One region of the Pantoea sp. X-Soil-OKNW-556 genome, then DNA from elsewhere that is predicted to be linked to it. Evidence: predicted binding sites of a transcription regulator. Region 1 holds the regulator's gene; each other region holds the start of a gene.

Region 1 (4,966 bases):
TGAAATCGCCTCGGTGATGGCTCCCGGCGTGCATGGCACCACTTACGGCGGCAACCCGCTGGCCTGTGCGATTGCCGAAACGGCGCTCGACATCATCAACACCCCTGACGTGCTGGACGGTGTTGAATCACGCCGTCAGCAGTTTGTGGAAGCCTTGAAAGCGTTGGATAGCAAATTTGACCTGTTCACGGATATTCGTGGCAAAGGTCTGTTGATCGGTGCGGCATTGAAGCCGCAGCATGCCAGCAAGGCGCGTGACATTCTGCATGCCGCTGCCGCCGAAGGTCTGATGATCCTGACTGCTGGCAATGATGTGATCCGTTTTGTACCGTCACTGGTGATTGAACCGACCGATATCGAAGAGGGTATGGCGCGGTTCGCAGTGGCTATCGAGAAGGTGCTGGCGGCGTAACTCAGTTTTTCACCCGTAGTCCGGTCAGCCAGCGGCCATGATGTGGTCGCTGGCTCCATGCCAGAGAAGAGATGGTGTGCATCACGTTCAGGTGTTGCAGAATGCGCTTCACATGCTGCTCGACAATCGTTACCGCCCCCTCATTGATGTTTTCCGGTGCTTCCAGAATATTGCTGTCGTTACCGGGGCCATCATGCTCCAGCCGCTGCTGACAGCGTTGCAGCGCGATCTCACAGGATTGCAGATACCTTTCCGCCAACTTAGGCGTCAGCATGGTATGTTCGCGTGCCAGGATAGTCATGGCGTTGATGTGTTCGACAATAAACTGACTGTGCGTCACCCAGAGCCGCATATCTTTCAGGTACTGCGAATTGAAGCCCGGCTCGGTCATCGCCTGATTCAGCGAGTTAAACATGGCGTTATGCGCCTGGTTGACCTTGATGCGCTGATACGCCAGTTTCTCCGGTGACTGCTCCGGTCCGAGCAATAATTGCATCGCTTCCTGGTCGGCTTCCAGCGCATCGTGCGCATTCTTACGCAGTAAGCCGCTCTGCCACTGCGGCCACAGCCAAATCATGCCGCCAAAGGCAATCAGACATCCCATTAGCGTATCCATCATGCGTGGCAGCAGGAACTGCGCGCCATTCAGTGACAGCAACTGGAGCGAATACACCGCCGTCACCGTAAAGCCAATCATTGACCAGCCGTAATATTTACGTGTCACCAGATAGCTGGCGAGGGTGATCGCCAGCATAAACAACAGGGTGATGGATTCCGGTACGTCAAAGCGTAACGAGGCGGCAGCAATCAACAGCCCGGCAAAGGTGCCGAGCGCTCGGTGTTGAATTCTTACCCGCGTGGCGCTGTAGCCATTCTGGCTGACGAACATGGTGGTCATCAGAATCCAGTAAGGTTTGGGGATGTTGAAGAACAGCGCCAGCGCGCTACCAAACATCAGCATCACGGCAAAACGTGCAGCGGTGCGTAAGGCGGGGGATTTCAGCGACAGATAGCTGCGCAGCGCCGGAAAAAACGGCAGACGCCGTTGGCGATCGGCCATCAGATCACGGGTATACAGCGGTTTCTGGGTGCGCAGCACGCGCGCAATGCGGCTGAAGTGATACAGGCAGAAATTCCCCACCGGATTGTCCGGGTGCTGGCGGGCAATTTTTTCCAGCGCACCCAGCTGCTTATCCATTTGAAACCGTTCCGGCAGTTGGTGATACAAAATGGCATCGGCCAGCAAGCGCAGACGGGCGGAGATGGTCTTGGCATTCCAGCGAATCACCGCTTCAGCATGGCTCTGCTCCACCAGCTTTTGCACTTCTTCCGGCTGATGCAGGCTGACGGAGATATGTTCCTGCAAATCGAGTGCCACCTGAAAGGCACGCGTCAGGCGTTTATGGCTGTTATCGCGGCTGGCCGACAGCATATGCATTTGCTGGTAGCAGGTGGTGATCAGATCTACCGCTTTTTGCTGGCGTGCCAGCAACGGCGGCAGCGCTTTCTCCGGGTCGGTCAGCTGCGTCAACAGGGTATATTTGGCATCGCAATAATCCGCCAGCTCACGGTACAGCAGGCTCAGCGACTCGCGCATCGGCTGCTCTTTCCACAGCCAAAACCAGAACCAGTTGAACAACCCATACCACAAGGTCCCGCCGATATAGAGCAGCGGAGGCACCCAGATCGGCATACGTCCCACCAGGCTCAGGGTAAAGATGGAGGCAATCAGCGTGGCGGGTAACAAGCGGCCATGCAACGGGCTGATCTCACCCGTCACGCCCACTAATAGTGGCAGCACCAGCAGAATCAGCGGCAGGGGGACGTGATAATCCGTCAGCCACTGGATCAGAAAGCTGCCGGTCGCAAACAGGGAACCGCCAATAATCAGGCGTTTAAAAAAGCGTTTATGGGGCGTATCAAGACCGGCGATGTTGCAACAGGCGGGCACTAAGGAGAACAGCAAGCCTTTTTGCAGGTCGCCAAACAGCCAGCCGAGGGCCACGGGCAGGCACAGCACCAGCGTTTGCCGCAGGGCATAGTTCACTTCGGGATGATAGATGATTCGACGCCACATCAGCTCATCGCAGACAAAAACGGCGTGATGCTGCCATCACGCCGTGGGTGAGAAGAAATTAGCGGGTGCCGTAAACGACGATGGTTTTACCATGTGCGGAGATCAGGTTTTGATCTTCCAGCATTTTCAGAATACGGCCAACTGTCTCGCGTGAGCATCCGACGATCTGACCAATTTCCTGACGGGTGATTTTGATCTGCATCCCGTCCGGGTGGGTCATGGCATCGGGCTGTTTGGCCAGATTGAGCAGCGTCTGCGCAATGCGACCGGTCACATCAAGGAAGGCAAGGTTGCCCACTTTTTCTGATGTCACCTGTAGGCGACGCGCCATCTGCGCCGAAAGACGCATTAAAATATCCGGGTTTACCTGAATCAGCTGACGGAATTTTTTGTAGGAAATTTCAGCCACTTCGCAGGCAGTTTTGGCTCGTACCCAGGCACTACGTTCCTGACCTTCTTCAAACAGGCCAAGCTCGCCGATGAAATCCCCCTGATTGAGGTAGGAGAGAATCATCTCTTTGCCTTCTTCATCCTTGATCAGCACCGCAACGGCACCTTTCACGATGTAGTAGAGCGTTTCCGCTTTCTCACCCTGATGAATCAGGGTGCTTTTGGATGGATATTTGTGAATATGGCAATGGGACAGGAACCATTCGAGTGTAGGGTCTGTTTGCGGTTTGCCGAGAACCATTCGCTATTATCCTCTGTTGTAATCGTGCCCAAAACACAGGGGGCAGTTTTCCCTGTCAGGCGGTGAAATCGTAGAGCGCTTCCTGTTAAGGAAAATTATTCGGGTGGACTCTTAAGCCAGGCTTCTGATTCTTCCCGCCTTCGTCTATTGCGACGAAAATATTTTCAGCTCTGTTTGTAGCACAGCTTTTGCTAGCTGTCTTCTGTTGTCTCGCTTCAGCAAAAGGGCGATTAGTCTGGATTGCTGTTTCTCAGGTGAAAGCGTACTCTGGCGGCAAATCAGCCTATTCAGGAGAAAGAATAATGCAGGCACGGGTTAAATGGGTGGAAGGGCTTACCTTTCTCGGAGAATCCTCATCAGGTCACCAGATATTAATGGATGGCAATTCGGGCGACAAAGCACCGAGCCCGATGGAGATGGTGCTGATGGCGGCAGGCGGTTGCAGCGCGATTGACGTCGTGTCGATCCTGCAAAAAGGGCGCAATGATGTGAAGGATTGTGAGGTCAAACTGACCTCGGAACGTCGTGAAGAAGCGCCACGCATTTTCACACATATCAACCTGCATTTTATTGTTACCGGCAAAGCGCTGGGCGATAAAGCAGTGGCGCGGGCGGTTGATCTGTCGGCTGAAAAATATTGCTCGGTAGCGATTATGCTGGGCAAAGGGGTAGAAATCACCCACAGCTACGAGGTTATTGAACTCTAGCCCGGTCGTAACGGCGCGATAAATCGCGCCGTTACGGTTATGTTTGATTATTCGATGCGTTTGCCTTCAATCAGTCGCTGCACCAGCGGCGTCATAATCAGCTCCATCGCCAGACCCATTTTGCCGCCGGGCACCACCAGGGTGTTCATATGCGAGATAAAGGAATCCTGAATCATCGCCAGCAGATAGGGGAAGGCAATACCTTCCAGACCACGGAAATGGATCACCACAAAGCTTTCATCAAGTGATGGAATTTCACGCGCAGCAAACGGGTTAGACGTATCGACGGTGGGTACGCGCTGGAAGTTGATATGGGTGCGTGAGAACTGCGGGGTGATGAAGTTGATGTAATCTTCCATCGAACGCACCACCGAATCCATCACCGCTTCGCGTGAATGGCCGCGCTCGCTGGTGTCGCGAATCAGCTTTTGAATCCACTCAAGGTTGACGATCGGTACCACACCTACCAATAAGTCGACGTGTTCAGCCACGTTGTGCTGCTGCGTCACCACCCCGCCGTGCAAGCCTTCATAAAACAACACATCGGTGTTTTCCGGCAGCGGCTGCCATGGGGTGAAGGTACCCGGCACCTGATTCCACGGCACGGCCTCGTCATAGGTATGCAGATATTTGCGCGACTGACCAAGACCGGTTTTACCGTATTGCTTAAAGGTTTGCTCCAGCAGGCCAAAATCGTTGGCCTCCGGGCCGAAATAGCTGATATGACGGCCAAGGTCGCGCGCTTTGCGGATCGCCATGTCCATCTCAGGGCGCGTGTAGCGATGAAAACTGTCACCTTCGACCTCTGCCGCATGCAGGTTCAACTGCTGGAATATTTTGCGGAAGGCAAGGCTGGTGGTGGTGGTTCCGGCGCCGCTGGAACCGGTAACGGCAATGATCGGATGCCTGGCTGACATAACAAAGCTCCCTGTGAAGTCCGGCGATGAGCATTGTTAGCACGAAAAGCCGGGATGTGCATTAGCCGCGAAATTCACCGCGTGCCATGATATTGACGGTTTCGTGCAGTTCTGACCACACCAGTACTGCGTCACCGCGTTCCAGCTGGCGACGCACATCAG
Region 2 (4,966 bases), 3.2 Mb from region 1:
TGTACCACTTCATCGGCAGCACGCTTTTATCACCGTGCTTGTTAGCCTGGCCATCACGGATCAGGTGCACTTCATCGCGGCTGATCGACTTATGATCTTCCGGGTTCTCGGCATAGATAAAGTACCAGGCAATTACCCAGAACAGACCGACCGCACCGATGGCGAGGAAGGTGATGCGCCAGTCAAACATGGCGATCATCCATACAATCAGCGGCATGGCGATAGCACCACCAAATTTGGAGGCGCTGTCAAACAAGCCAGAGACGGTGGCGCGTTCGCGGTCCGGGAACCAGCGGGCTGCGATCCCGGCGTTGCTCGGGTAGGCCGCCGCTTCACCGACACCCAGCGCCAGACGCAGCGCCAGTAGCGATTTAAAGCCCGTTGCCAGGCCCATTGCCATAGTGGCGATTGACCACCAGCCAACGGCAATCCCCAGCCCTTTTTTCTGACCGAAACGGTCAGCAAACCAGCCAGCCGGAATTTGCAGTAGTGCGTACGACCAGAAAAACGCGGCCATGATTACGCCCATCATCTCTGGATTGATTTCCAGTTCTTTGATCAGATGCGGGGCAGCAGCAGAGAGTACAGTACGGTCAATATAGTTAATGGCGACAGCCAGCCACATCAGGCCAGCTATCCACCAGCGAATACGGGTCGAGCGTGAGGGTGTATTCATAATAATCACTCGATTCAGGGGGGCGGCCCTCAGGCCAGCCCGTTCATCACGTTAACCGGGCGTTCGCCCTGTTTAATGCACTGCACAATTTGCGTCACGCAACGTTCGCCAATGGCGCTGATTGCCCCGTCGGTGTAGCCCGCAATATGTGAGGTCGGAATAAAGTTGCTCAGGGTGAACAGCGGATGTCCGGCCAGAGGTTCCTGCTCAAAGACATCCGCAGCCGCTCCGGCGATCACGTTGTCCTGCAACGCCTGGAACAGATCCTGTTCATTCACCACGCCACCGCGCGATACATTGATCAGGAACGCGCTTTTCTTCATCCGTTTGATACGAGCTGCATCAAACAGGTTGCGCGTTTCATTGGTCAGCGGGGTATGCAGGGTGATGAAGTCACTCGCTTCGGTCAGTTGATCCATGCTGACGAATTCGATGCCATGTTCCGCAGCGAATTTCTCATCCGGGTAGAAATCGAAGGCGATCACGCGCATGTTGAAGCCTTTGGCGCGCAGTGCGACCTGCTTACCAATGTTGCCCAGCCCAACGATGCCAAGCGTTTTGCCGTAAACGTCGGTGGCAAAAATACGCGGCCAGTTGCCGGCACGGGTTTCCACCGCCGCTTGGGTGACCTGACGGGCGCTGTTGAGGATCAAAGCAAAAGCGAAGTCAGCCACGGCATGCTTGTTGGCATCCGGCACGTTGGTCACGTAAATACCGCGTGCGCGGGTGGCTTCCAGATTGATGTTGTCGACGCCAACGCCGTGCTTACAGACAATCTTCAGCTGTGGCGCTTTGCTCAATAGTTCTTCATTGACGTCGGTAAAGGCGACAATCATCGCCACGGTGTCGGGCAGATGCGGCTCCAGCGCGCTGAGCGGGGCATCGGCGGGCAGGGTGATCAGTTCAAAACCCTGCTGTTGCAACGTGGTGATTGGCGTTGCGTCATATTTAGCGAATGATGGTGAGGTACAGATGACTTTCATAACGCTTCCCGGTGTAAAAAGTGGAACAGGCAAGGGCAGCACACGCTGCCCTGACGGCCATTACTGCAAATACTGGTTCACGATCTGACGGATCTTCTGCTCTTCTTCGGCAGTGAAACGCACCGCATAGCGGCTGTCACCGACGTTATAACCGAGCAGAGAAACCGCCTTTTTCACCGCTGCCGGTGAGAAGCCGACGCTGTACAGGTCGGTGCGTAAGCCGGTGACGTTTTCCTGTGCCAGGCGCGAACCTTCGATATCGCCGGCGTGGAAGCGTGCCCAGATGGCGTTGATCTCTTTCGGTGCCACGTTGGCAAGGCCGGAGATGCAGGCTGAGCAGCCATCAACAAAACCCTGATGAATCAGCGAGTCCGGGCCATTCAGCACGTCAAAATTATCGATACCTTTGGCGGCTTGCAGGAAACCGCTCAGGCTTTCGTAGCTGCCCGCGCTGTCCTTGATACCGATGATGTTGGGATGTGACGCCAGCGTGCGCACGGTTTCCGGTTGCAAGGTATTGCCGGTACGCGCCGGGATGTTGTAGAGGAACAGCGGCACGTTCAGCGCATCCGCCACCGTCTGATAGTGGTAAATCAACTCATTCTGCTTCAACGGCACGAAGTACGGGGTGATCACCGATACCGCATCAACACCCAGTTTCTCAATCTGCTTACCGAGACGGATGGTTTCACGGGTGGAGATCTCGCCAATATGTGCCACTACGGGCGCGCTGCCGTTCACTTCATCCACGCAGGTTTCAGTGACCGCCAGTTTCTCCTGCTCATTCAGCACGAAGAATTCACCGTTGGTGCCGCCGCAGAAAATACCGTTACCGGCGCTCAGTTGACGCTTCACCTGCTCACGTTGTGTGGCAGGGTTAAAGGCACCGTCGCGGTCGAAGGTGGTGACAATGGCGGTCAGTACGCCCTGAATTTTGTTGCTCATGATTTCCTCGATAGTCCTTAGTGATTCAATGCCGGAAACAGCGTCAGGTAGACGTTTCGCACGTCATCGGCGCTCACTTTCATCGGTACATTCTTCATCAGGCGTTGCACGTCGAGCGCGGCTTCCACCAGATAGGGCAGGTGATCCGGGCCGATACCCAGCTCTTCCAGGCTGGCAGGCAGTTTCAGGCGCTGTACCAGCGCGGCGAAGTACTCAACCAGCGCGTGCGATTTCGCTTCTTCATCCAGAGTCTGGTCGGCATCAGGCAGCAGGTCATAAGCCTGAGCAAATTTACTCACTGCTGCCGGGCGTACGAAACGCATACAGGGTGCCAACAGGATGGCGTTCGCCACGCCGTGCGGAATGTGATATTTGCCGCCCAGCGGATAAGACATCGCGTGCACCAGATGCGTACCGGCGTGGGCAATCGATGCGCCGCCGTAATATGACGCCCACAGCATATTCAGACGCGCTTCAAGATTACCCGGCTCGGCAACGGCGGTTTCCAGGCTGGCAAACAGCTTTTTCATGCCAATCATCGCGTAGTTATCACTCACCGGGTTGGCGACCGTGGCGGTGAAGCACTCAATCAGGTGGCACAGTGCATCAATGCCGGTAGAAGAGGCGATGTGTGGCGGCATGCTGGTGGTCAGCTCCGGCACCAGCGCGACATAGTCCGGCAGCATCACCGGGGTAATAATGCCGACTTTGGTTTCTTTCTCCGGGATCGCCAGGATGGCGTTCGGCGTGGCTTCTGAACCGGTGCCTGCGGTGGTCGGGATCAGCAGCGAAGTGGTGCGGGTTAGCGGTTTTTCCCCGGCCAGCAGGGCCTCAAGGGTAGGCGCGCCTTTCACGCACAGAATAGAGAGCAGTTTGGCAACGTCCAGTACGCTACCGCCGCCTACACCAATCACCAGATCGACATCGGTCGTCGGCAGGGCAGCAACAATCGCCGCCACATCATGCTGGCTGGGTTCTGGCGGCACGCTGTTGACCACACTGAGGCTGGCAATGTGCTGCTTCAGTTGGGCAATCAACGTCTGGACTGCCGGGATGCCCTCTATATTCTTATCAGTGACCAGCAGCGCTTTCTGCCGACCTTTCAGCAGGTAGCTGAGGTCATTGAGTGCCTGATAGCCGCTAATCACGGTGCTGTTGATATTCATTTCGTACCCTTTTCCCGATGTTATCGCGCTGATTGATTGGTTTTGCTCATCAGTCTGCGATATCTGTCACTAACTGTGCCTGAATTTATAGGGCATATTGATTTCAATTAATTTGATCTTGCTCACATATAATCAATCATGATTGAATATAATCAATCTCAACACGGCAAGCTGCCCGTTACAGGAGAGAGGATGCGTTCACAACCTTGGAAAACGCCGGTTCTGGTGATTGCCGATGATTTTACCGGCGCTAACGATGCCGGAAGCGGTCTGGCCCGGGCAGGGGCGCGCGTGCATGTGCTGTTTAATAGCGATACGCCGCATGATGCCAATGCCGCCGATGTACTGGTGATTAGCACCGACAGCCGGGCAGTAAGTGCCACCGAGGCCGCGCAACGCACTGAACGCGCGGTACAGCAGCATCAGGCGATTGCGCGGGATGGCTGGTTGTTTAAGAAGATGGATTCCACGTTACGTGGCAACCCCGGTGCGGAAATTGCCGCAGCGATGGCGGCCAGTGGCAAAGCGCTGGCACTGGTCGTGCCTGCGGTACCAAAGCTGGGGCGCACCACGCGAGGGGGCGAGGTGTGGATCAATCAGCAGCGCCTGACTGACACCGAATTTGCCAGCGACCCGAAAACGCCCGTTACCAGCAGCAATGTGCTGATGCGCTTGCAGATGCAGAGCGATTTGCCAGGTGAAGTGATCAATATCGACACGCTACGCAGCGGCAAGCTGGCGCAGGTGCTGGCAGGGAAGCAGGGGCTGGTGGTGATTGATATTGAGCAGGACGCCGATTTACGCGTTTTGATGCAGGCGGCAGCTGTGCTGTCAACGCGTCCGCTGTTGGCCGGGGCATCTGGTCTGGGTGACGCGCTGGGTGAGTATCTGGCAGGCCGGGAGGCGCGGCCGGTGCTGGCGGTGGTGGGTTCGATGAGCGCCATTGCCCAACAGCAGATTGATCGTCTCAATAGCCAGCGGGCGATTCGCATTATCGATATTGATATCCGTCAGTTGTTTGCCCAGCCAGCATGGCCGCAGGCCAGCAACTGGCAGCAGGCGATGGAGCAGGCATTGCGCATGGGTGAACACTGCGTGGTGCGCACCACCCAACATGCCGCACAGCGTCATGAGATTGACAGGCTGTGCCAGCAGCAACAGGTTTCCCGCCAGCAACTGGGCGAGCGTATCTGCCA
Region 3 (4,966 bases), 2.1 Mb from region 1:
CAAAAATTTCAGGTGGCTGACGCGCACATCCCACCTGGCTTTGCCGGCCATCAGGCGCGGTATCGCCTGCGGGCCGAGTTTGCGAATTGCCAGATACATATGTTTGGCGTAACGCACGGTGAGGTCAAAGGCGTTACGGTGGATATACTCCGCCTGCACCGGCAATTCACTCATCCGCGTCAGCAGATAGCGGCGCAGTTCCACCAGCACCAACTCATCGTTGGTGCCGATATAGAAGGTGTCGCTGCCAGCACTGGCTTCGAAGGTAGGAAGACGCACCGCAAACACCACCACTTTACCTGCGCTACCCGAACTGTCATGCAGATAACGCAGATCGCCATTAAAGCGCGCGGGGCTGTCGGCGCTGACGTCGCGCAGACGGTCAGCGTAGTCATCCGCCCAGATCTTTCCCTGCCAGTCGGGTTGGTCACCGGTTTGGTACTGCTGACGGGTGAGATTTTCCAGCATCGCTTCCGGCGTGTCACCCAGCGCAATGCCGAGATGGTTGACCATCTCCAGTCGACCATCATCATGAATGCGGGCAAATAACGATTTTTCGGTAAACGCCGGACCACGGCGAATCAGCGAGCCACCGGAGTTGTTGCAGATGCCGCCGACCACCGACGCACCAATACAGGACGAACCAATGACCGAGTGCGGCTCACGCCCCAGCGGTTGCAATGTTTGTTCCAGCTCCGTCAGGGTGGTGCCGGGGAAGGCAATCACCTGACGCGCCTCATCAATGACCTGCACGCCCTGTAACTGGCGGGTGCTGACAATCACCACCTCACGATCGTAATCGTTGCCGTCCGGCGTCGAGCCGCCGGTTACGCCGGTGTTTGATGCCTGCATCAGAATAATGGCGTCGTGCGCCACGCATACCTGAAGGGTTTGCCACAGTTGTAATAATGTCTGGGGGAGCACCACGGCCAGTGCCTCACCGCGCCCAACGCGAAATCCTTTGGTGTACCAGGCCTTATCATCAGAATGGGTTAACAGCTGTTTTTCACCTACCACGTCACTCAGTTGACGCAACATTTCCTGCGGGGATGTCATGTTTTCTCTTCTGTGTCATGTGTCTGCCGGGTTATTGGACAGGCGGATACGGCGCTATGTCAATCATTCATCGGCACTAAAGTTAAAATAACGCACTGAAGCATTATCCCTTTATCTCGCGCGGAAAAACCGCGGCGTACCAATAAAAATGCGCGGGTTATCACAAAATAGAGGCAAAGCAAAAAGACAAATAAATTGTTAAATCGGGCCAGACAGGCAGAGGTGTGAAAAATATATAACGTGATGAATTTTATAATAATTCCATCTCTTTGGAAAAATTTACCATGTGATTAACATCACAAAATTAGGTCTGTAAATATCTTTGTCAATGACCTCGACGGATAAATTCGTAGCAATAATGTGATCTCCATTGCAAATACAAATCCTCTTCACCGGAAAAATGGCTGTCAGAAGCGCAGCGTAAGGAGCAGGATAATGAGAATTGGCATGGTGATCAGCGGTGGTGATGTTACCGGCATAAATAACTTTATCTTTCAGATTTCTCGCTTAACCCAGGCGGATATGGTGTTATTTAACGGCGGCATTCCAGGGTTGCTGGAAAATAAACATCAAGAAATATCGCAGCGTGATCTTGTGGATTATGCCATCGCGGCGATCCCGGTGATGCAATCAGGACGGCCAACGAGAAAATTAATTCGACCGGAATATGAAGCCATAGCGAAACAACTTAAATCGCTACGCATTGACGTATTAATTATGGCCGGAGGCGATGGGTCGCTGCAATTCCTCCATATCCTGAGTGAATTTGGTGTCAATTGCTTTGGCGTTGGTATGACCATCGATAACGATGTATTCGGCAGCGATTATACTATTGGCTTTTCCACCGCCTGTGAACAGGTGCTGAAGGAAGTGGCGAAATTACGTAACACCGGGCGTGGATTGCCGGGGCGCGTATTTATGGTGGAGTTGCTGGGTGGTTATTGTGGCGAATTAACCCTGCAATCAGCGATTAAATCCAATGCGGATTTTGCCTTGATCCCCGAGTGCCAGATTCCGCCGCATGAGCTGGCGGAACGGGTCACGGCACGTCTGGCGCAGCAAAACAGCGTGATTATTCTGTGCTCTGAAGCCTATACCCGCGAATATTCGCCGGGGTTCCAGGGGGCGATCGATACCTTAATTAAACAACTTGAACCTTTGATTGGTGTGCGTATCCGTAAAACCATCATCGGTTACGGCCTGCGTAATGGCGAACCCACCTGTGAAGAAATTTATCAGGGCACCATTATGGCCAGCGAAGTGGCGCGTTGTATTCAGTCGGGAATGCGCAATAAAGCCGTCATTATTAATGGCAGCAATAAACCGATACCCATTGATTTAATAAGCATGAAAAAACGCCTGGTTGACACCGAAGGGCATCATTACAAACTCGCTAAACAACTGCATATTCTGTGAGGAGATAGCCATGCTGAAAATATTATGTGTGTGCGGATGTGGTCTGGGGTCCAGTTTCGCCATCGAAATGAGCGCCAAAGCGGTATTAAAAAAGTTAGAAATTGATGCAGATATCGATCACACCACCATTTCTGAAGCCAATGCGTTTAAATCCGACATGATTTTAACGCAGAAGGCATTTGCCGACGTATTAAATGCCGATGCCAGTCCGGAACAAATGAAACGCGTGATTATTCTCAACAAGCTGACCGATAAGGCGGAAATTGAGCAAAAGATCGTGGCGTTTATGAAAGAACACAACATGAAGGTTGCCAGCCATGAATAGTGTTATTAACTTCCTGGTCAAAGATCTGTTAGGGCAGGCATCGATTCTGATCGCCTTTATTGCCCTGGTGGGTCTGCTGCTGCAAAAAAAATCCGCAGGCAAGGTGGTGGAAGGCACCTTTAAAACCCTGCTCGGTTTCTTAATTATGATGGCGGGTATCAACATCATTGTCGGTACGCTGACCTTCCTGAATACCATCTTTACCCACGGCTTTGGCATGCAGGGTTATATCACCGATGTTGCTGCCATCGCCGGGTTAGCGAACCGCGAGCTGGGTTCAGAGGTGGCGTTGACACTGTTGGTGATCTTTATTGTCAACATCATCATTGCCCGTCTGACACCGTTCAAATACATCTTCCTCACCGGACAGGCGCTGCTGTGGATGGCGACTATCGGTGCGGTGATCGGCTACAAAGCGGGGCTGACAGGCTTACCTCTGATCCTTACCGGCGGCATTTTTGGTGGTGTGATGGCGGTGGTGATGCCGGCACTGGCACAACCGGTAGTTCGTCGCATCACCGACTCGGATGATGTTGCGCTCGGCCACTTCTGCACCATTGGCTACCTGGTGACGGCGGCAGTGGCGAAGGTGGTCGGCAAAGGCTCGCGCTCCACTGAAGATCTGAAGCTGCCGGATAACTTCAAATTCCTGCAAGACACCTATCTGTCGATGGCGGTGGTGATGGTGCCGATGTACCTGATCCCGGCGCTGGCGGCAGGCCCGGCGTTTATCGCTCAGTACAGCAGCGGTATGAACTACCTGATGTACGCCTTTATGCAATCGATTCAGTTCGTGTGCGGGGTGTTTGTGCTGTATAGCGGCGTGCGTCTGCTGCTGAATGAGTTGGTACCTGCCTTCCGCGGTATCGCGATGCGCATCGTACCGGATGCTAAACCGGCACTCGACTGCCCGGTGATGTTCCCCTATGCACCGAATGCGGTGATCGTGGGCTTCCTCGCCACCACCCTTGGGTCGGTCGTTGGCATGCTGGTGTTCCCGATGTTCGGTCTGGCGATGATTTTACCGGGCCTGCTGACCAACTTCTTTGCCGGAGGCACCGCTGGGGTGTTTGGTAACGCGCTTGGCGGTCGTCGCGGCGCGATGATCGGCGGCTTTGTCCACGGTCTGTTCATTACGCTGCTGCCGGCCATTTTGGTACCGATGCTGGAAAGCTACGGTTTCACCGGCGTGACCTTCAGTGATTCAGACGTTATCAGCACTGGCCTGGTACTCGGCCATGCCTTCCAGAATAACTGGCTGTTCGTCGCCCTGTTTATTGTCTTCATTACCCTGATCGCCTGGTTTGTTAACGGAAAATCCACTAAGCCTCACGAGGAAAATATTCATGAAACTTTATAACTTTACCGATCTGTTACAGGTGGCCAAACAACGTGAATTTAAAGCGCTCGGTTCCTTTAATTTACACTGTCTGGAGATGTTACCGGCTTATTTTAAAGCGGCGGAAAAAACCAATAGTCCTTTAATGATTCAGATCTCTACCGGTACGGCGAAATATCTCGGTCATAAATTGTTGGTCGATGCGATTCGTTCGCTGGCGGAAAGCCGCAATGTACCGACCTGTTTGCATCTGGACCATTGCTCCGACCTGGATGCCATTCAAACGGCGTTGGATGCCGGTTTCAGTTCGGTGATGTATGACGGTTCACATCTGCCGATAGAAGAGAACATCTCCAACACGCGGAAAGTCATTGATATGGCACGCCCGCTGCATGTTTCGGTTGAAGCGGAACTGGGGGCGATCGGCGGTTCAGAAGATGGTAAGTCGGTGGAAATGAACGAAACTTCCTTCACCACCGTGGACGATGCGAAACGTTTCGTGGATGAAACCGGTGTCGATATGCTGGCGATCTCGATTGGTACGGTACATGGGTTATACACCGGCAAAGCACATATCCAGCATCAGCGGCTGGCGGATATTACCGAAGCAACGCACACGCCATTGGTACTGCACGGCGGCACTGGCGTCAGCGATGAAGATATGCGTCTGGCAGTGCGCAGCGGTATCGAAAAAGTGAACGTCGGCACAGAAATGAACGTGCAATGGGTGGCGCGCTGTAAACAGACGTTCGAAAAGGGCAAAGTAAACGACAGCGTGCGCAATTTCCTGGTACCGGCGAATGATGCCGTTACCGATGTGTTAGTCGAAA
Region 4 (4,966 bases), 3.5 Mb from region 1:
TCGCCATCACGGCTGTCACGCGGACCACGAGAATCGCGAGAGTCACGGGAATCACGACGATCATCACGATCACGGAATTCACGACGCGGCGGACGCGGTGCATCAGCAGGTACGATCAAAGGACGTTCGCCCTGAGCCATTTTCAGCAGTGCCGCAGCCAGGGTTTCGATATCCAGATCTTCTTCCGGCTGCATTTTGCTCAGCAGGGCACGGTACATTTCCAGATCGCTGCTTTCCAGCTGCTGCTGAACTTTCGCCGCGAATTTAGCCAGACGACGCTCACCCAGCAACTCAGCATTCGGCAGTTCAACTTCCGGAATGGTCAGCTTCATGGTGCGTTCGATGTTACGCAGCAGACGACGTTCGCGGTTCTCAACGAACAGCAGCGCACGACCTGCACGGCCTGCACGACCGGTACGGCCAATACGGTGAACGTAAGATTCTGCGTCCATCGGGATGTCATAGTTAACAACCAGGCTAATACGCTCAACGTCCAGACCACGGGCAGCAACGTCGGTTGCGATCAGGATGTCGAGACGACCATCTTTCAGACGCTCCAGCGTTTGCTCACGCAGTGCCTGGTTCATGTCGCCGTTCAGTGCTGCGCTGTTGTAACCACTGCGCTCCAGCGCTTCAGCCACTTCCAGCGTTGCGTTTTTGGTACGCACGAAGATGATCGCAGCATCGAAGTCTTCTGCTTCGAGGAAACGCACCAGCGCGTCAGTTTTACGGCCATAAGCGGTCCAGTAAGACTGAGAGATGTCCGGGCGGGTAGTCACGCTGGACTGGATGCGCACTTCCTGCGGATCTTTCATGAAACGCTTGGTGATACGACGAATCGCTTCCGGCATGGTGGCAGAGAACAGAGCGGTCTGATGACCTTCCGGGATCTGCGCCATGATGGTTTCAACGTCTTCAATAAAGCCCATACGCAGCATTTCGTCAGCTTCGTCCAGTACCAGACCACGCAGGTTGGACAGATCAAGCGTACCGCGTTTCAGGTGGTCAAGCAGACGACCCGGGGTGCCCACGACAATTTGCGGGCCCTGACGCAGTGCACGCAGCTGTACGTCATAACGCTGGCCGCCGTACAGGGCCAACACGTTTACGCCACGCATGTGTTTGGAGAATTCAGTTGCTGCTTCAGCAACCTGCACCGCCAGCTCACGGGTCGGTGCCAGCACCAGAATCTGCGGTGCTTTCAAATTTGGATCAATGTTATTCAACAGCGGCAGAGAGAATGCTGCAGTTTTGCCACTACCGGTCTGTGCCATACCCAGCACGTCACGGCCAGCCAGCAGGTGCGGAATGCACTCAGCCTGGATCGGTGACGGCTTGACGTATCCCATGTCGTTAAGAGCAGACAGGATGGATTCGTTCAGGCCCAGATCAGCAAAAGTGGTTTGAATATCAGTCATGTAGTACACGTGCCTCTTAGATTGCGGCGGCCAGTCTACATAACTCGTCATGAAAATTTTCAGTCATTTTCATCGAAAAGTGTGAACCGGCTCAAATTAGAAGTTTCGACGAACAGAAAAGCCCTCATCCCGGAAGATGATGACTTAACGGGTAATTCAGGCAATAAAAGTTCGTCAGCTATTGCTGGTCAGATTCTGATAAATCGTCTTGTGCCTGGCCGAGTTGCGCCAGTTCCAACAATGCGTATCGGTGTTCAACAAAGTTGTTAACGTTGTTGGCCACCGCCAGTTTGAACAACGCTTTCGCGTCGTCCTTCTCCCCCAGACTTAGGTAGTACTTACCTAAATAGAAGTTGGTTTCACTGAGATGTTCAGCGAGCGAGGTGTTATCCGTTGCGTCCGCCTTGAGACGTTCCATCAATGTTTTTTCACTGATGTCGCCCAGGTAGAACTCGACAATATTCCATCCCCATTGATCCCGGACCGCTTTGTCGTAACGCTGTTTCAGCGAAACTTTTGCTTTGTCGACATCCATCTCGCGTTCAACGAGGTAGAGCCACAGGCTGCGGAATGGATCATTAGGATCGTCTTGATAAAACGCCAGCAGATCATCTTGCGCTAACTTGTATCGACCGCCGTAATAGAGGGCGATACCACGGTTTAAATGCGCATAGTTGTAAGTTGGATCAAGCTCAAGTACAGAATCAAACGCTTCATAGGCAGCATCAAAATTGCCTGCCTGCGTTAAATATATGCCGAGATAGTTAAACACCTCAGGCATATCCGGTCTGATAGACAGCGCTTGCGAGAAATCGTTCCGCGCTAATGCTCTCAGACCTAAGCTATCATACAACACTCCACGCTCATATAATAGCTGTGCGCGTTCATCATCGGTCAGGGCGCGACTGGCAAGAATTTGTTCCATTCGCGCCAAAATCACTTCCTGCTGCAGTGTGGGCTGCAAAGGTACTGCCAGAACTTCGTTCTTACGCCAATTGGAGTTGCTGCATCCTGCCAGCGTCAAAGCTGTCGCAACAAAACACCAGCGCAAAAAAGGCTTCATTTCCCACTCCCGAATACAAACATTGGGATAACCATCCTGTCATCCGCCTGCTGTGCACAAGGATTCCCGCCCTCGCGATGATACAAACACCTCTCCCCACCAAACGGCAGGGAGAGGCTAATCAGGAAACGCTTACTCGGCGTCAGGTGCATCGGTCGCAGCGGTAGTCTCGACCGCCTGCGGTTTCTGCTCTGTCGCTTCTTTGATGCTCAGACGTACACGGCCCTGACGGTCCACTTCCAGTACTTTAACCGGAACTTCCTGGCCCATCTGCAGATAGTCGGTCACCTTCTCAACGCGCTTGTCAGCGATTTGAGAGATGTGTACCAAACCTTCTTTGCCGCCGCCAATCGCAACAAAGGCACCGAAATCAACGATACGGGTCACTTTACCACTGTAAATGCGGCCCACTTCGATTTCTGCGGTGATCTCTTCGATACGACGAATAGCTTCTTTCGCTTTCAGGCCATCGGTCGCGGCGATCTTCACGGTGCCATCATCTTCGATTTCGATGGTGGTGCCGGTTTCTTCAGTCAGCGCACGAATGACAGAACCGCCTTTACCGATGACATCTTTGATCTTGTCTGCATTGATCTTGATGGTGTAAATACGCGGTGCGAACTCAGAAATCTCCTGACGCGGCGTGCTGATTGCCTGCTCCATCACGCTCAGAATGTGCAGACGCGCACCCTTAGCCTGGTTCAAAGCAACCTGCATGATCTCGCGGGTGATCCCTTCGATTTTGATATCCATCTGCAGCGCGGTCACACCTTCACGGCTACCGGCCACTTTGAAGTCCATGTCGCCGAGGTGATCTTCGTCACCCAGGATGTCAGACAGAACCACAAATTTTTCGTCTTCTTTTACCAGGCCCATCGCGATACCGGCTACGGCAGCTTTGATCGGCACACCAGCATCCATCAGCGCCAGAGAAGCGCCACACACGGAAGCCATAGAAGAAGAACCGTTTGATTCGGTGATTTCAGATACCACACGTACGGTGTACGGGAAATCTTCCTGCTTCGGCATCACCGCCAGCACGCCGCGTTTCGCCAGACGACCGTGACCAATTTCACGACGCTTTGGTGAACCGACCATACCGGTCTCACCCACCGAGTACGGAGGGAAGTTGTAGTGGAACAGGAAGCTGTCGGTACGTTCGCCCATCAGCTCGTCCAGGCTCTGCGCATCACGCGCAGTACCCAGGGTAGCAGTAACCAGCGCCTGAGTTTCACCACGGGTGAACAGCGAAGAACCGTGGGTACGCGGCAGCACGCCAGTGCGCACGTCCAGACCACGAATCATGTCTTTTTCACGGCCATCGATACGCGGTTCGCCGTTCAGAATACGGGTACGTACCACGTTCTTTTCCAGGCTGTGCACGATGTCACCGATTTCAGCGTCATCCAGCGTTTCGTCTTCAGCCAGCAGCGCTGCAATGGTTTCGTCTTTGATAACACCAACCTGAGCGTAACGTTCCTGCTTATCAGTGATGCGGTAAGCATCGCTGATGCGTGCTTCAGCCAGTGCAGCAACGCGTGAAATCAGCGCATCGTTAGCAGGCTCTGGCTGCCAGTCCCAACGCGGTTTACCGGCTTCAGCCACCAGCGCGTTGATGTTTTCGATGACAACCTGCTGCTGGTCGTGGCCGAATACCACCGCACCCAGCATCTGATCTTCAGTCAGGATATCAGCTTCAGATTCCACCATCAGCACGGCGTTCTGTGTACCGGCAACCACCAGATCCAGACGAGATTGTTTGATTTCGTCAGCCGTCGGGTTCAGTACGTATTGATCGTTGATGTAACCAACGCGCGCAGCACCGATCGGGCCGTTGAACGGAATACCAGACAGCGACAGCGCAGCAGAAGCACCGATCATCGCAACGATATCCGGGTTAACCTGTGGGTTAACAGAAACAACGGTAGCGATAACCTGAACTTCGTTAACAAAACCTTCCGGGAACAGCGGGCGAACCGGGCGGTCAATCAGACGCGCGATCAGGGTTTCACCTTCGCTCGGACGGCCTTCACGACGGAAGAAGCTACCCGGGATACGGCCAGCAGCGTAAGTACGCTCCTGATAGTTGACGGTCAACGGGAAGAAGTCCTGACCTGGTTTAGCTTTTTTCTGGCCAACAACGGTTACGAAAACCGCGGTGTCGTCCATGCTTACCATCACAGCAGCGGTGGCCTGGCGTGCCATCATGCCAGTTTCCAGCGTGACGGTATGCTGACCATATTGGAATTTGCGTACGATCGGGTTCAGCAAAATTAAAGTCCTTAACGTCGGGGCAGACCCATCTCAGGCCCGCCGGGGATTACCGATCTTCAGCTGCATCCTCGCGACTAATGACAACCTTTAACCGCCCTTGCGGTAAAGCCTCTCATTAGCCGCGCGAACCTCTGCAAGCGAAGATCACTCTCAGCAACAATACATGAGTTTGGACCGGATTGCTGCCGATTGCTCGAAAAAAGGGGCCATA

The links. Region 1 encodes CRP, which controls carbon source genes, mostly activating them, when cyclic AMP is high. Its sites were predicted from a motif close to ATGTGANNNNNNTCACAT; they were not measured.
Region 2: the regulator CRP is predicted to act here: its motif matches at 3,881-3,898, upstream of AC6I8T_RS03770 (iron-containing alcohol dehydrogenase).
Region 3: the regulator CRP is predicted to act here: its motif matches at 1,341-1,358, upstream of AC6I8T_RS09480 (6-phosphofructokinase).
Region 4: the regulator CRP is predicted to act here: its motif matches at 1,498-1,515, upstream of yrbN (protein YrbN).

Annotation. Positions count from the first base shown of each region.
Region 1 covers NZ_AP035990.1:4,095,482-4,100,447, reverse strand. The annotation lists gene argD (bifunctional acetylornithine/succinyldiaminopimelate transaminase) at 1-412, shown strand, start outside; gene AC6I8T_RS19150 (YccS/YhfK family putative transporter) at 414-2,489, opposite strand; gene crp (cAMP-activated global transcriptional regulator CRP) at 2,548-3,180, opposite strand; gene AC6I8T_RS19140 (OsmC family protein) at 3,483-3,887, shown strand; gene AC6I8T_RS19135 (phosphoribulokinase) at 3,935-4,804, opposite strand; gene AC6I8T_RS19130 (YheU family protein) at 4,866-4,966, opposite strand, start outside.
Region 2 covers NZ_AP035990.1:854,944-859,909, forward strand. The annotation lists gene AC6I8T_RS03755 (MFS transporter) at 1-676, opposite strand, end outside; gene AC6I8T_RS03760 (phosphoglycerate dehydrogenase) at 706-1,659, opposite strand; gene AC6I8T_RS03765 (dihydrodipicolinate synthase family protein) at 1,720-2,604, opposite strand; gene AC6I8T_RS03770 (iron-containing alcohol dehydrogenase) at 2,622-3,770, opposite strand; gene dtnK (D-threonate kinase) at 3,963-4,966, shown strand, end outside.
Region 3 covers NZ_AP035990.1:2,042,332-2,047,297, forward strand. The annotation lists gene dld (D-lactate dehydrogenase) at 1-1,056, opposite strand, end outside; gene AC6I8T_RS09480 (6-phosphofructokinase) at 1,492-2,472, shown strand; gene AC6I8T_RS09485 (PTS sugar transporter subunit IIB) at 2,483-2,797, shown strand; gene AC6I8T_RS09490 (PTS sugar transporter subunit IIC) at 2,790-4,157, shown strand; gene AC6I8T_RS09495 (class II fructose-bisphosphate aldolase) at 4,144-4,966, shown strand, end outside.
Region 4 covers NZ_AP035990.1:615,923-620,888, reverse strand. The annotation lists gene AC6I8T_RS02755 (DEAD/DEAH family ATP-dependent RNA helicase) at 1-1,418, opposite strand, end outside; gene yrbN (protein YrbN) at 1,435-1,491, opposite strand; gene nlpI (lipoprotein NlpI) at 1,597-2,481, opposite strand; gene pnp (polyribonucleotide nucleotidyltransferase) at 2,614-4,752, opposite strand.